One region of the Cellvibrio sp. pealriver genome, then DNA from elsewhere that is predicted to be linked to it. Evidence: predicted binding sites of a transcription regulator. Region 1 holds the regulator's gene; the other holds the start of a gene.

Region 1 (7,803 bases):
TGTGCAAAAAATAAACGCCTATAATGCGCGTCCTGCGAAAAACCGGCCATCGTCAGCCCTTAATTGCCTGTAATTTAGTGCCCGTAAATTTAGTGTCTGTAAATAGAAACCCGTATAAGTGATCCCTATGAGTCAAGTTGTTGTTGCTGCCCTGTATAAGTTTGTTCGATTGCCAGATTACGAAACCCTTGCTCCTCGCTTGAAAGCACTGTGCGATGAATTGGGAATCAAAGGAACTTTGTTGCTTGCCGAAGAAGGCATTAATGGAACTGTATCCGGAACCCGTGCAGGCATTGATGGTTTGGCGGCTTTTTTGAAAGCAGATGGCCGTTTTGAAAACCTCAGTTACAAAGAGTCTTTCTATGATGAGCCGCCGTTCTATCGTATGAAGGTCAAACTGAAAAAAGAAATCGTCACTATGGGCGTGGAAGGTATAGATCCACAGGCGATTGTAGGCACCTATGTAAAACCAAAAGACTGGAATGCATTGATCAGTGATCCGGATGTCGTGGTCATCGATACTCGTAATGCCTATGAGTATGAGATAGGTACCTTTGAGCGTGCGATAGATCCTAAAACCGAAACTTTTCGTGAGTTCCCGGCTTACGTTGCCGAAAATCTTGATCCTGCCAAACACAAAAAAGTTGCGATGTTTTGTACCGGCGGTATTCGCTGTGAGAAATCTACTGCCTATTTAAAAGGGCAGGGGTTTGAAGAGGTTTACCATCTTGAAGGCGGTATCCTGAAATATCTGGAAGAGGTGCCGCAAGAAGAAAGTTTGTGGCGCGGTGAATGTTTTGTGTTTGATAACCGTGTGGCGGTCAATCATCAATTGGAAAAAGGTATTTACGATCAATGCCACGGCTGCCGTTTTCCAATCACGGAAGAAGATAAGCTTTCAGAACATTACATGCTGGGTGTTTGCTGCCCGCGTTGCTACGACAAGCTGACCCCGGAACAGATGACCCGTTTCAGTGAACGACAAAAACAAATTGAATTAGCTAAACAGCGCAATCAAGGTCACATAGGTGTACTGCCACCCGAGCGTCAATTACGTCGTGCACAAAAATTGGAGCATCGTGAGGAGCAGCGCCGTCGCTCGACCACTGCTGTAAAAGTTTCATTAACAAATGACAATTAGCTATTTTGTCACATAATTAGATTATGCTTTAATGCCGAACCTTTTAATAAAACTCAGTGGTATCTATGAATTTTGATGATTGGACAGCGGATGTAGCGAGCGGCACCGCAACTCATGCCAGCGGATTTAGCATTCGCATTGAAGGTAATCCAAAAGATCCTTCAGAAGTTTATCCTGGCAAATTCCCGGACGGGATCAGTTTTGTGGATCAAGCCCGTCTATTGCGCTCGGGTTTGGAGTTTCTGGCAAAAGCCGGTGGTAATGCGCCCAAGTCATGGCAATCAAGTCCACAACAAGATGCAAAGTCGGAAGCAATCAAAGCGCGTGAGGAGTTGGCCAAACGTTTTGCCGAGCGCCCTGACAAACCGCAGCGTTCGGTACTGTCCTTGAAAAAGAGTTCATGATAGCGCTGCGATAATGTTCAAAATCACCCATAAAAAAACCGGCTTTTGCCGGTTTTTTTATGGTGTTTTCGTATAGATCCAATCAGATTAAAGCAAACCGCGTCTTTGCAGCTCCAGATAGTGTGCATCGACTGCTTTGAATAGCTCATCAAACTTCAATGCTGCAGGGGCTGTAACCAATTCCAAACTTTCTACATCGGATTTAGGGCGCATCATAATTTTTTGTAACTCATCTGCTGTGCCGGTCATTGCAGAGATGATTTTATCGGTACTCTCTTTATCGCGGAAAATGCGGCCTTGCTCTGTCAACGTTAAATAGTTATCGCATTCTTGCAGCCAATCTTTACGTTGCAAAATAAAATTGCGGATATTCTTGGCACCGCCGCGGTGTGCGGTTGCAAGTTGTTTGTCGCGGTAGTTCTGCAAGCTCTTGCGGCCTTGCATCAAAAAATCCAATCCTGTTGATTTGCAGTATTTTGCGTTCAGGTAGCTGGCAAACTTCACGTTGTTGGCCGCTTCTGCTTTTGCGCGTTTGCATGCTTCATCACAGGCAAAGCCTAGTGGGGACAATGCTAATAAGAGAATGGTCAAAGTTATTTTTTTCATTAGGGCTCACCGATTATTAAAGTTATATAAGGCTTGTTCACTAGACTGTGATATAAATCACTTTTAAAGATACGTCAAGTATTGTAAATAAAATTGTCTTTGCATAGAGCGTTTCCTGATAAGGCACACGCAAATTGCTGGTGAATACTATAGAAGTAGCAGCGAGATAAGTGGGAAAGGGAGAAGTGTTAGGGAGCTGTGCATCAGAATCCTGGATCCTGATGCACAACCGACAAAAAGGTCGGGGGAGCGGAGAGGCAAAGAGGTGAGTTTTGCAATACTAACCAAAAAATCCCAAGGGCGTTTTGGTTACAGCAACACTGGTGATATAGGCAAATACCAGTAGTGCAACCACCCAACAGGCTTTGCGTGTAACTGGGTTCGCTGCTTTAAATGCGGCTACACCTAACGCGATATAAACAACCAAGCCGATAATTTTAGCCATCAACCATGGCTGACTACCGGGTGACATTCCCAGATGTACAGCAACAGCGATACCACTCGCCAATAAAACCAAACTAATGATATGCGGCAGAATTTTAACCCACTTTTTCGTGAGCATACTTGAGCCCATAAACAACCAGATGCCGCGAATAAAAAAGGCGAGCAACGATAAAACAACAAACGTTAAGTGCAAATGTTTAAGGGCTAGATACACAGTGTTTTCCTTTTATTAATGTTGATGAAGTAGGGTGATTAGAGAAAAGGAGTTACGCAGCCAATGCTTTACCTACCAGCCCAAGCATGCCTTCTGATAGTGGCAGTTTTAAGGCGGCAGCATGGCCCTTTTCAGACATTTTGTTCCATGTTTTGCGGATGATATCAATCAGCTTATCTTCATCGTGTTTGCGCGCAAAGTCTTCCAAATAAAACTCGATAAATACCAGACAGATAACATCTTCAAGTGCTTGCACTTCTTCGTCGCGCTTTAAGCTGCGTTTGAGTAAAAGATCTTTGACACGGGCTATGGTTATTTCATCGTAACCTTGTTCAGACATGATATCGCCCGCAATATCGCCGTGCATTTGGGCGAGGTCGAGCCGCCACTTTTTATAACCACTTCTGTCCATCGGGTAATCGCTGCGCGGAATCTTCCAACGGCAAATATGCTGGCTGCGCGCAGCGAGCTGCAGGGCTTCAGATGGGTTCTCGCAAAAGAGTACAAGCTGTGCACTCATTCGCTGTCCGTAAATCCATTCCTTCGCGACAGCATTTCCATCCACTATTTCAGTATTCGGGTCTTGTAAATTGGCAGCGTCGAATGCGGCGAGTGTTTTTTCCAAACGTGCTTGGTCGATCATAGTTGTTGCTCGTCAGTTATTGCTGAGCTATCAGCAGCTTGTATTGCCATTAGCTATGTTGCGTAATTGTTCCATGTTTACAATCTGGATTTCTTTTTTATCGACTGCAATGACCTCTTGTTTTTGCAGGCGCGTCAAAATGCGGCTAACGGTTTCGATGGTTAAACCCAAATAGTTACCAATATCAGTGCGCGACATCGGCAAGCGAAACGCATTCGCCGATAGCTGGCGGCGGCTATTACGGCTTGAAATGCTCAACAGTAGTGCAGCGATCCGTTCTTCAGCACTGCTTTTACTTAATAACGTAATGACTTGCTGGTCTTGCGTGATTTCACGGCTCATGAGTTGGAAAAAATGACGTTGCAAGTTGGGGATTTGCAAACTCAACTCTTCCATCCGTTCAAATGGAATTTCACACACAGATGATGTTTCCAATGCGATCACAGAATTGGTGTAACGATTGTCGGCAATACCATCCATGCCCACAATTTCACCCGGCAAATAAAAACCGGTCACTTGTTCTTCGCCATTGTCGCTCAAGGTAATCGCTTTAACGCAACCAGAGCGAATGGCATATACCGATCCAAAAGCATCATTTGCCCGGTATAAATAATCACCTTTTTGCAGAGGTTTACCGCGCTGGATAATGCCATCAAGCCTGTCAATATCGTCAATGTGCAAGCTGATGGGTAGGCAAATAGTGTTCAATCGGCAATTGCCGCAACTCACACGTTTGTCATGCGGGCAGTTAGCATCCTGGGGTTTAATAATCAATTGTTTGGCGGTCATGAGGGGCCTCGTGAATGTATATCCCTGCAAAACGTGAGGAAAATAGCGATAAAGCGATTGTTGCAGCTTTAGGGTAGGGGGTAAATAGGCGGTGACGGCAAGCACCATGCTAGTGATGGCAAGAGCTATCCTGGAGAGGTAAAAAGGGGCTGGAAGCCAGCCCGAAGGAGATTAACCGGAAAACCCGGTAAAAGTGAAAAGACAATAGATACGTAAATACCTATTAACTGCATATTAGTGCGCTTGGTGACAATGCGCGCGCGGCAAATTGCCGCATGCCTTGCTGCTATCCCTGTGCTTTATAACCAAATACTCAATATTGGTCGTAAAAATAACCACTTTACATGAATGGATGGTGGGAATATATTTGGTTGGCTGGCCATTTCGCAGCATTATTTATAGTAAATCACCTCGTTGTTCTAGCAGTAAATCTATTAGCACCTCGGTTTGTTCTACATAAGTAACATCTGAATCCGCCAGCAAAGCTCCACTTGGGGTATTCATTTTTATTTGATAAAGAGCATCGAGGTTTATATGGCTAGAAGTACAGGCACCGTTAAATGGTTCAACGAATCAAAAGGTTTCGGTTTTATTGCAAGTGAAGCGGGTCAAGATGTATTCGTACACTACAGTGCTATCACTGGCTCAGGTTTCAAAACCCTGGCGGAAGGCCAAAAAGTAGAGTTTGACGTAAAGCCAGGCCAAAAAGGCCCACAAGCTGAAAACGTAATCGCTCTCTAATCTGCCAGCACAAAAGCAGATGAAATAAAAAAACCGCCCAGGCAACTGAGGCGGTTTTTTATTCGAGGGTTTATTCAATTTCAGCTCTACGCTACATAAAGTTGCGTTTGGCGTTACCTGATATACCAATGCATATCCGACGGAAGTAGGGAGCATTTGTGCTGTAAATAGCAGATTATCTTTTTTGATAACGCGCCAAAAACATGGCCACCGCTTCGGTGATTATTTTTTCATGTATTGCGTGAGTTTGTTGCTCCAATCCAAATAGCGAGGGATAGAACACAAACGATTTCAGTTGGAATACAAATTGTTTGCTGGCGAATGGAATATCGTCAATTTTTAAAATGCCTGCCGTACAGGCATCTGCCAGGAATGTCTCCAAATAGCGTTTGCATCCCATCGCGTTTTCGTTCATCTGTTTTGCTAATTCAGGCCGCTGCATCACCTGCATGATGGCGATTTTTGCGACCCGTAAAAATGCGTCTGAACTTAACAGTGCGACTTCATCACGGGCGATCTGCGTCAACTGTGACGCGATAGGGATGTTTGGATCAAAACGCAGTTCAGCTCCTTGGGATAGCTTTTCAATCATGCGCTGCAAAATGGCCTGAAACAGCTCGTCTTTAGTCGCAAAATGGTTGTACACCGTGCGTTTTGATACCTGCGCATGCAGTGCGAGCTGATCCATGCTGGTGTTTTCCACTCCTGCACTGTGGAAGAGCTCTTCTGCTGCATCCAGAATCTGCATGCGTTTTTGGTCTGTCAGTTTCATCACTTACCTCTTGATTTGCATCGATATTCTAGCGCCTCTCGTAAAAAGTTGCACTTGTCAGTTTACTTCTTGTCAATAATATGTAAACTGCACGGTGTAGTTTAATTATTGTGAAGTACAGACATTATCGATTATTGGGTGCAGTCATGCGTAGGTTGGCAAAAATCACTGCTGGGTTGGCAGTCAGCATTGTGGTCATCATTTTGGGAGTTGGAGCTGTGAATACAAATATTATGGCAAGTGTGAATCCGGAGTCTTTAACCCAGGCAAGTCAATTTAAAGAGGGGCGTTTTCACAACACCCATGAATCACCACAGCCGGGGTTACTGAAAACATTGGAAATTACCAAGCGTTTTTTCTTTGAGCGAGGTGTTAATAAAACGCCATTGCACACAGTGCCAGTCGAGCAGGTGACTCGCGCGCAGTTAGATGCGCTATCCAATACGGATGTTCATTTCATCAAACTCGGGCATTCCTCCATTTTGTTAAAAATCTATGGCGAATATTGGTTATTGGACCCGGTATTTGCCCAGCGTGCATCACCGTTTCGCTTTCTTGGCCCCAAACGTTTCCATCAGGCTCCCATCGCGTTAGATGAACTGCCACCCATTAGCAAGGTGCTTATTTCCCATAACCATTACGATCATTTGGATAAGGCTGCTGTTAAAAAACTTGCCGCTAAAACCCAACAATTTTTAGTACCTTTGGGGGTGGAGAGCGATTTGGAAAAATGGGGTATTGCGGCAGAAAAAATTGTACGTTTTGATTGGTGGCAAGAATTGCCAACACCCAACGCACTTGTCGCGTTTACACCGACGCAACATTTTTCCGGGCGCGGATTGAGTGATCGCAACAGTACTTTATGGGGCTCATGGGTTATCAAAACGGAAGGCGCGGCTATTTTTTTCAGTGGTGATTCGGGTTACTTCGATGGTTTTAAGCAAATTGGCAACCGCTATGGTCCGTTCGATATTACCTTCATCGAAACGGGCGCTTATGATAATGACTGGGCAGATATCCATATGACCCCGGAGGAAAGTGTGCAAGCACACATTGATCTCAAAGGTCACGTGATGGTGCCGGTGCACAATGGCACATTTGATCTGGCGTTTCACAGTTGGTATGACCCGTTAGAGCGTGTGAATAGCGCAGCAATTGCTACCAATTCACGATTATTTACACCTGTGTTTGGCCAAGTGATTTCTTTCGCGGCACTGCAAGAGCGTGTACAAGCGAATGTTAAATGGTGGCGTAAACTGATGCCGGAGTTGTCAGCGGAACCGCAAGCGCAAACGCAAGCGACAGTTGCGCCCCAAGGCTAACTCGTGCGCGCGCATTCTTGATTTGTAATGCGTAGTGCTGGCATCTGGCTTGGCTGTAGTCTTTAATTAAGCTCGGTTTACGGTTATCCATTCATCTTTTTTTGAGGTCAACCATGCGCACTGACAGAGTTTTCACAAAACAACATGCCATCACTACTGTTTGCAGCTTGGCAAGCAAGAAAGCAGTCTTCTACAGAAAGATGCTGGGAGTGACTGTGTTATCGATAATCACCTCTGGTGTCATGGCTGGCGCAGGTGATTCATGCTCCATCAAGTTGTCTGGAGTGACCTTTACCAAATGTCTGAATGGTGCAGAAAAAAATACGGTGGTTGATAGTGATGTGGTCACCTTAACGAGCGACGCTAAAAAAGATTTTTTTAACGACCCTGGCACTGGGGAGGCGGTAGGTAATGCGCCTGTGTTGCTTGCCAAAGTAGATAATGCAAAACCATTTACGTTAACTGCAAAAGTGAGCCCCGAGTTCAAGCAGACGTATGATGCAGGTGCGTTATATGTATACGTATCGTCTACGTTGTGGCAGAAATTTGCATTCGAGCGGGATGAAAGGGCGGTTAGCCGGATTGTCAGTGTCCGGACAATTGAAACCTCGGATGACAATAATCACCAGAACATTGGCCAGCCGTCGGTGTATTTGAAAATTTCCTCTGATTCAAAAACCATTGCATTTTATTTTTCGCAAGACAACAAGAACTGGAATTTGGCGAA
Region 2 (7,803 bases), 130 kb from region 1:
ACGGCCAATAATTTTTGCCGCTTGTGATCAAGGCAAAAATCGGCGTAGCGAAAGGCACCTTCAGGCGTGATGGGGCGCGATTGCTTTGTGTTTATATCGTATTGATAAAGACGTTGATCGCTGTCTTGCACATAAAAAATATCGGTTTCGGTGGCAAGGTAAGAAGCCCCTCCATATTCCTGAGCCCTGGTGCGCACACTCAGCGGTGCAGCAAAAATATCCATGCGCGTGCCTTCGCTTTCACACACCAGCGCGTTGCGGCCCTTTTCTTGCGGGCGTGTTTCCAACCAATACAATCGATTGCCTACTGCTTGCGGATCGCTGATGCGAATTCCCTGTGCGGTGAGCAATTCAGGTGTGATGGGAGAAGGCCAGTGGCCGTATTGATTTGTATTCATAAAAAATTCGTTTTGAGGTGGAGTAAAACTATCAGGTATGTAGATTCAAGACCGTATGAGGCATGGATGCCGAATCGAGCCTACAAGGATGTATTTACGGCGTGTCTTGAGGCTACATACCTGATGGTTTTACGTTCCGCGAGACGATCCACTTTGTTTGTTTATAAATCCGCATTAATCTACGCATTTAATCCCACAATGCAATGTCAAATTATGCCGGATTTTACCCCCGAACAATTACGTCAATATCTACCGTCTTTTACCTCATCCCCGAAGCAGGTGTGGTGGATAGGGTTCAGTGGTGGATTGGATTCGACGGTGCTGCTGCACGCGCTTGCACAATTGCAGTTGCCTGTATCCTTACATGCATTGCACATCAATCACCAGATTTCGCCCAATGCAGACGATTGGCAGCATCAGTGTGAGCAATTTTGTAAACACTTGGGTTTGCCCCTCATTGCTGAAAAAGTGCAGGTTAAAAATGGCGGTAAAGGCATTGAAGACGCCGCACGTGAAGCGCGTTACCACGTGTTTTCGCAGTATGTACAACAAGGCGAATATTTATTAACCGCGCATCACAGTAATGATCAGGCGGAAACACTGTTGTTGCGATTGATGCGCGGCACGGGGCCGCGTGGGTTGGCTGCAATTGCCAGTGAGCGATGCTTAGATAACGGCGGGAAATTAATTCGTCCTCTACTGCATTTTTCGCGTGACGATCTGGAAGCTTATGCGCACGCACAGCAATTGACCTGGGTTGAAGATGAAAGTAATCAGGATGATCGCTATGACCGCAATTTTTTGCGCAATCAGATTATGCCGTTGTTGCATACGCGATGGCCTGCATTTATGCGCAAGTGGCAACAGACAGCTGACTTATGCGCGCAACAGGAATCTCTGTTAGACGAGTTTGCGCAACAGGATCTGCTGCAAGCAAATCCACGCACAGAGCGAGTGGGGCAGAGTGTTGATCTTGCCTGGTTAAAAACACTTTCAGTTGCTCGCCGACAACATTTGCTGCGTTATTGGTTGCGTAGCCAGCAATGCGAAGTTCCCGAAAGCGCGCATTGGCAGCAACTTGAAAACCAGCTTTTTTTATCGCGTGAAGATGCCAGTGTAAAAATCACCTGGAGCCAACATGCATTGTGCCCTTATCAAGATCGTTTGTTTTTGTTGCCTGCCGCGCTGCCTGTAGTGACGTTTCAATTGCTCCCGCCATCGGCAGTAAAAGAAGCAAACGGACTTTATTTGCGTGCAGATTTGCCGGATATACACATTCGCTATCGTACCGGCGGCGAGCGTTGCAAACCTCAGGGCCGGGCGCACTCACAAACATTAAAAAAGCTATTGCAGGAATATGCATTGGAGCCCTGGTTGCGCGATCAAATCCCTCTGGTTTATAGCGGTGATAATTTGGTTGCTGTTGGCGATTTATGGATTTGTGAAGGTTATGTTGCAGATGCAGAAAAGCCGGGAGTGCAATTGCGATGGCGGTGATAAAAAACACAAATGAGTCACAATAAAAAACGGGAGGTTGTTGGCCTCCCGTTTTTTATTGCACTAACTTCTAGTTGGCATTAGAACAGGTAAACCGCTCCGGCCGCTTCTGCACTGTTGTCGTTTTGATCCAAGGCACCATCAGGCAAGCTCGATGTGCTGCTTGAGTTGCTAGAGGTTGACGCGGCAGATGAGTAACCACGACCAGCTTCGCGATGCGCACCGACAGCCATGGTTTTACCATCTGCAGACACGTCTACATTCAAGCCAAAGCGGTCATCACTATCGGTATTGCTTGCTTTCACATAGCTTTGCTGTGTCCAGACACTGTTGTTGCGTTTGAATACAAATACCGCACCGGCACGCAGGGCGCTGTTATCACCTTGGTCACCGTTGATACCTTTGGCATTGCTGGATTCGCGGAAGGAGCCTACGGCGAGGGTGGTGCCGTCTTTGGAGATACTGACATCGCCCCCAAATTGGCCGCCGCCAAGTACTTCAATGCTGCGGTCATTTGCCAAGGAAACACCCTCATGCAGAGTCAGGGTGGAAGGCTTGATAAATGCTTCCTGAATCCAATTGCTGCCTGAGCGTGTAAACACATAAGTGGCACCGGTATTGGCGTATTCAATTGTTTGAACGGTATCGCCGTTGATACCAGTTGCCTTGCTTGCATCGCCTGGCGTACCGACTACCAGGATATTTCCATCGCCTGACAAATCAATACTGCTTCCGAATGCGGTGTTGATAAAGGTTGTGCTGGGTTTTAAATAGGCTTCTTGTGCCCACACATTATCACTACGTTTGAACACATATGCGGCACCATTTTTAATGAGGCCACGTACAGCGTATTTGCCTGCTTCTTTACACTCTGGCTCGATTACATAACCTGAATCGGCGAGGTAATAGCAGGTATCGTTAGACTGGGTTCCGTTAACGCCGGTTGCGTTGCTGTCTTCGCCTGTCGCGCCTACGGCCATGGTGTTGCCGTCAGTAGAGAGCGCGATGCTGGCAGCAAACATATCACCAGCCTGGGCATTGGAGTTTTTGATGTACGCCTGTTGCAGCCATCCATCTTCGAGGCGGATGAATACATGGACAGAGCCAGAGTTTGTCCCACCGTTATAAGAACTGGAGGAGTTTTTGGAGCTGCTGCTGGACGAACTGGTGCTACTGCTGGAGGAACTGGTACTGCTCGTTGATGAGGCACTGGATGGATAAAATTCAAAACAGGCAGGGTTTGAAGATCCCACATAGTGAATGATGCCGCTGGAGGGTCTTTCATCCAGAGTGGTACCTACCGCCAATGTCTTTCCATCCCCAGAGAGGGCAAGGCTCTCACCAAAACGCGCGCCTTCCTGTATCAAACTGGATTTTACGTAAGCTTCCTGAGTCCAGTTTTGATTGGAGCGAGTGAATACATACACTGCACCCATGTCGTAATCGTTTGCGGTGATCAAATCATCCGATGGATCAGAAGAAGTGCCGTAGCGGGTTGTTTCGTAGTTGTTCTGGTTACAGTTAATGCCAATCGATGGGCTATCTTCCAACAATGCAGATACTGCCAGGGTATTACCGTCATCTGACAGAGCGACTTTGTAGCCGAAACGGTCATTGATCAGCATGCGATAAGGGTTGATATTGGGTTGTTCAGTGTTGGATGCCTTCAGGTAAGCCTGTTGTACCCACACACCATTCTCTTTGATGAAGATATAAACCGCACCCGAGTTGCTGCTGTCGTTGCTGGCTTGGTTACCGTTTACGCCAGTCGCCTTGCTGTCTTCAGCTGGCGCGCCTACCGCAAGGGTGGTTCCATCGGCGGAAAGGGCGATGCTCCAACCGAAGAAATCGTTCGCTTCGGTGTTGGATGCTTTCAAATAGCCGATCGCTTTGATCATTTCAGTGGCGGTAAATGTCAGGTTCGATTTCTCGCAACCTTGCGCATTACAAGCTTCTACATAGTAGTAATTGTTGACCCAATCATGGACATGTACACCTATGTCATCCGTTGCCTGCGTGCTGGTCAGGTTGCCACCAATCTGCACAACCCCACCGGTTGCCGCATCGTGTTTGAACAATTTGTAATAGGTTGCACCGGCAACGGCATTCCATTGGAAGGTCAGGACTTTAGCTTTTTGGGCTTCTACCTTCACGCTTGGCCATTCACCTGAGCCATTAGCCGGTATAGATGCCGCGGTGTAGCTGCTACGCGCCGAAGACAAGCCAACCGATGATGAGCTTGCTGAGGATTTTTTATCGCTGCCACCGCCGCAGCCAGCCAGAATAAATGAGCCTGCCAGTAAGGAAAGAAGCAGGGTGGTGCGCTTTAGCAGCGGCGAAAAACGGTCGATATTCATTCAGCAAATTCCTGAGGTTTAAAACTGGTCGGTGATTCTGTGTGTCGCGGCGCTTGGTGTCAATCAAATGCCAGCAATATTAGGGTCTTGGGTATCCATGGCAGTTTACCCTTCACTCCAATGGGCAGCCTAAAGACCCCCAAATCCATAGATTGGTTCAGTGCTAGATGTCGTGAATTTCCAAGCACAAGATAATTTATTCAAAAGCTCGTCATGAAACTGTGAGCAATTGTGATACTGACTCTGGGCTTGGATTTTAAATAATGATGTTAAGTGAGGTTGAGTGCGCGCCCGATCGGGCCGGGCGCAGTCTTTGCCGCTATTTAAAGTGTTTTCGGATTAAAGTGTTTTCAGATACTCCACCAATGCCAATCGTTGATGGTCGGAGATGGGTTGCAGCAGGCGCATTTGGGGTTTGCCCTGCGCATCTTTCACTGGGCGATTATTGGCATCCAACACGGAGACAGGAGTGACGCCTGCCGCATACTCATGTCCTTTATTGGAATTGCTGGGCAGGTGGGTATCGAATACGAATAGGCCCGGATACTGCGCGGGGTCACGCTGGATAATCCCCACCTTTACTGCATCCAACTCGCGTGCACCCAAAGTGAAACGGTTGGGGCGGCAGGTTTTGCCGCTGGCAATTTCATCATCGCTACAACTGGGCATAAAGAGCTCATAGAGGCTGGGAACGGAACCGTTGTGCAAGTAAGGCGCAGTCGCCCATATTCCATTGAGTGGCCGTGCTTTGTAGGCGGCGAGCGTAGCAGGATTATTTTTATTCACAGGTTCAAAATCCAGATGCCGTGTTGTCTTTTTGATCGGGTTATCTGAAATGGAGCCTATCAGGTCATATAGCTTTTCTGCCCAACGGCGGAGAAAGAGTTTGTCGTGATCGGGTTCTATTAATACGCCTTCTACCGCACTGCTCAATGCCGGTAAAACAGAACCCGTCTGTTGGTAACGCGGTGAGTTGGGTTTGAGCTTGTTGATTCTGTCGCCTTCAAAATACCCCATCTTGCCCGCGTAATTGAGCGCATTCATCGCCATATACGGGTCGGTTCCGATCGTCTGCAAACTGGCAAATTGTGCGGTGATACGGCGTTTGGAATCAGTGCGGTCGATAGCTTCATGGCAGGTGTGGCACTGGTACTCCACAAACACCTGAGCACCTTCACGAGCGAGTGATTGATCAATTGCAGGTAATACATTCTGTTTGGCAAGTTCTTCCCAGCTAGGGGACCAGAGGCTCTCCAGATGGCGCTCCATACGCGTCAGGTTTCGTACGACAACCGAGGAGCGATAGCCGACATCGCCTTGTTGTTTCTTCAAATCAAACTGTGCAAATACGCCCAAGGCTTCGCCCGTATTGCGGCCTAATGGGCCAGCCAATTCATTATCACCAACGCCATTCCACTGCACAAAATCATGCTGTGGTGTGTCCCACAAATAGGGATAACTCACCGGCGCATTGGCCGGGTTGTAGTTGTTGGCGCTCTGTGGAGTGAGATGCGCAAGAATACGGTTGTAGATGCGGCCAAACGCATCCAGTCGTCCATAGCCGTAAGCGACAGACTGGTCACCGTGACGTGGTTCATTGATGCGGTTGTAGGAGGCGATTTGTGCGGCGGTATTGGCGAGTTTGCTGCGGAAAGTTTCTTTTTGGTCGGGATATTTCCCCTGCAAAACCTGTTTGGCTAAACGCTCGAACTTGTCCGGTTGATCAAGGCTGGTTTGCAGTGCTAACGCCAACTCTTTCAGCATGAGTTCCATGTCAGCGAGTGTGCCACCACCGTCAATACGGATCGCAACACCGCGATAATTCACTTGGCTGGTATGGCAAGCGGCGCAAGTAAAGCCCACGTATTTTTCATTTGCATGATCATCTTTAACCCAGCCCACAGGTAATCCATCAGGATTCGAAACGCTGGGCTTTTGCGGCAAATAACGCAGGCGATTCATGTTGGCATCGCTGCGGAATAATAACTCGCTGTCAGCAACTTCCAGATGCAGAAAAATATCGTAAGGGATCAGGTTGGAACCTTGGGAGACATTATAAAACCAAAGGCTATCTGCTCCGCTCCAGTTTTGTTCCGGATACACAACGCGCGAAGCGCTATCGCCATAACTATCTTGTGATTCAATCTGTGCATGGCGGTCGCTATCGACAAGTACACCTTGCGATACATAAGTACAGCCAGACAGTGCGGTGATAATAAGTGTTGTTGCAATAAGTAACGAAGCAGGCAAAAAACCTGGGCGATTGACAGTCATGATGAATCCTTGCTGCAGCTAAATGACTAACAACAGGCGCAATTTGCCTGTTAACTCGATTAAAAAATGGTCAAAAAATATTATTTTGGTTAAGCAGTGAAAATTAAGGAACTATTTAAGGAACTATTCAGAAAGCCCATAGCCTTAGCTGTGAACTTTAACAGAATGTGCTTTCACCAGCATCGTTTGTAAAAACAGCAGAACCTGTCACTGCTGTTTACCGAGTGGTGGCAAGAAAGTAACAAATTGTTCCCGAATCTAGCCGATGGTGTTTGCTCAGTAGCTTTTGCTTGAACTGTCATAAATTGTGCGTAGACTGCCGCCTCGCCGCAGCAGAGGGACTTTTCACGGAACCGGGTGGCGAATAATCAACCAGTGAGTGATGTGTTTGTCACAGCAACTCCATAATAAAAACGCAGCGGAACCTTTTATGTTGATGAATTCTGTGTTTGTGGATACGCCATTAAACAATCGCCTTGGACAAAGTGTTCATCTAGGTGTTTGTCACTTCCAATATCAAGGGCGCGATTACGTGTTTGTTGTCGCACCTACCCAGCAAGCATCCAGTTTTGTCGGAAAAAACGCTGAGCCTTTTGCGTTTCAATTGCGTGAAAAATTCGGACTTGATGCGCGTCGCTTCGAATTAATTGAAGTTCGTGAATCTGCCGACACTACGCATTTATACCGGTGGCGGTTTGAGTGGGTAGGAAACTCCCCTCTGTCAGCCCGCAGCGAAGAAATTAACTCCCCGGGTTTGCGCGCTGCGCTATTCGAGTTATTGGAGCCTGCTGCAGTTGCTGCAACAGCATAAACTTATTTATCGTTTATGCTGTTGTCGCTATCAGTGTTAATCGTATTGTTATGCTGTTCTTCCAATTGCACTGCATTAATTTCCGGATGATGTGCTTTCTTCTCGTTACGCCAGAACCATTTGCGCGGCGGCTGAGTGAATTTTTCCAGCTGTAATTGTTTGTGATGGTTATCGGTAAACCAATAATAATCGTGGATGCTTTTGGGTTTAAACCAACCGCGTATCTCGGCGATATGTTCAACAGTCAATTTGGGCATGCCCAGCTTGCGATCCAGATTAAAGCTCTGGTTCCAATGCACCAGTAAATCCCGCTTGGCAGTTGCCACTGCCAATTCCTCGTTATCGGCGTTGATGAATTTACAGCTGATAAAACCAATCACTGGTTCAGGTGTATCGCTGTAATTTTCAAAAAAAATATTTTCGCCTGAGAGTACAACTTTGTAATACGTCATAATTTACTTTTTAA

What was found. The regulator FNR, encoded in region 1, switches genes on or off when oxygen is low (the NO sensors DNR and NnrR bind a similar motif). The targets are predictions, from matches to a motif close to TTGATNNNNATCAA.
Region 2: a site for FNR is predicted at 4,306-4,319, ahead of VC28_RS08700 (FG-GAP repeat protein). Genes of this name have one in related genera too.

The regions. Positions count from the first base shown of each region.
Region 1 covers NZ_KQ236688.1:1,869,915-1,877,717, reverse strand. The annotation lists gene VC28_RS08080 (oxygen-dependent tRNA uridine(34) hydroxylase TrhO) at 128-1,141, shown strand; gene VC28_RS08075 (hypothetical protein) at 1,207-1,545, shown strand; gene VC28_RS08070 (hypothetical protein) at 1,633-2,151, opposite strand; gene VC28_RS08065 (SirB2 family protein) at 2,432-2,809, opposite strand; gene VC28_RS08060 (DUF4202 domain-containing protein) at 2,862-3,452, opposite strand; gene fnr (fumarate/nitrate reduction transcriptional regulator Fnr) at 3,483-4,241, opposite strand; gene VC28_RS08050 (cold-shock protein) at 4,776-4,982, shown strand; gene VC28_RS08045 (TetR/AcrR family transcriptional regulator) at 5,158-5,754, opposite strand; gene VC28_RS08040 (MBL fold metallo-hydrolase) at 5,973-7,076, shown strand; gene VC28_RS08035 (DUF1349 domain-containing protein) at 7,292-7,803, shown strand, end outside.
Region 2 covers NZ_KQ236688.1:1,999,187-2,006,989, reverse strand. The annotation lists gene VC28_RS08710 (S9 family peptidase) at 1-398, opposite strand, end outside; gene tilS (tRNA lysidine(34) synthetase TilS) at 612-1,895, shown strand; gene VC28_RS08700 (FG-GAP repeat protein) at 1,976-4,252, opposite strand; gene VC28_RS08695 (di-heme-cytochrome C peroxidase) at 4,592-6,526, opposite strand; gene VC28_RS08690 (hypothetical protein) at 6,957-7,337, shown strand; gene VC28_RS08685 (hypothetical protein) at 7,340-7,789, opposite strand.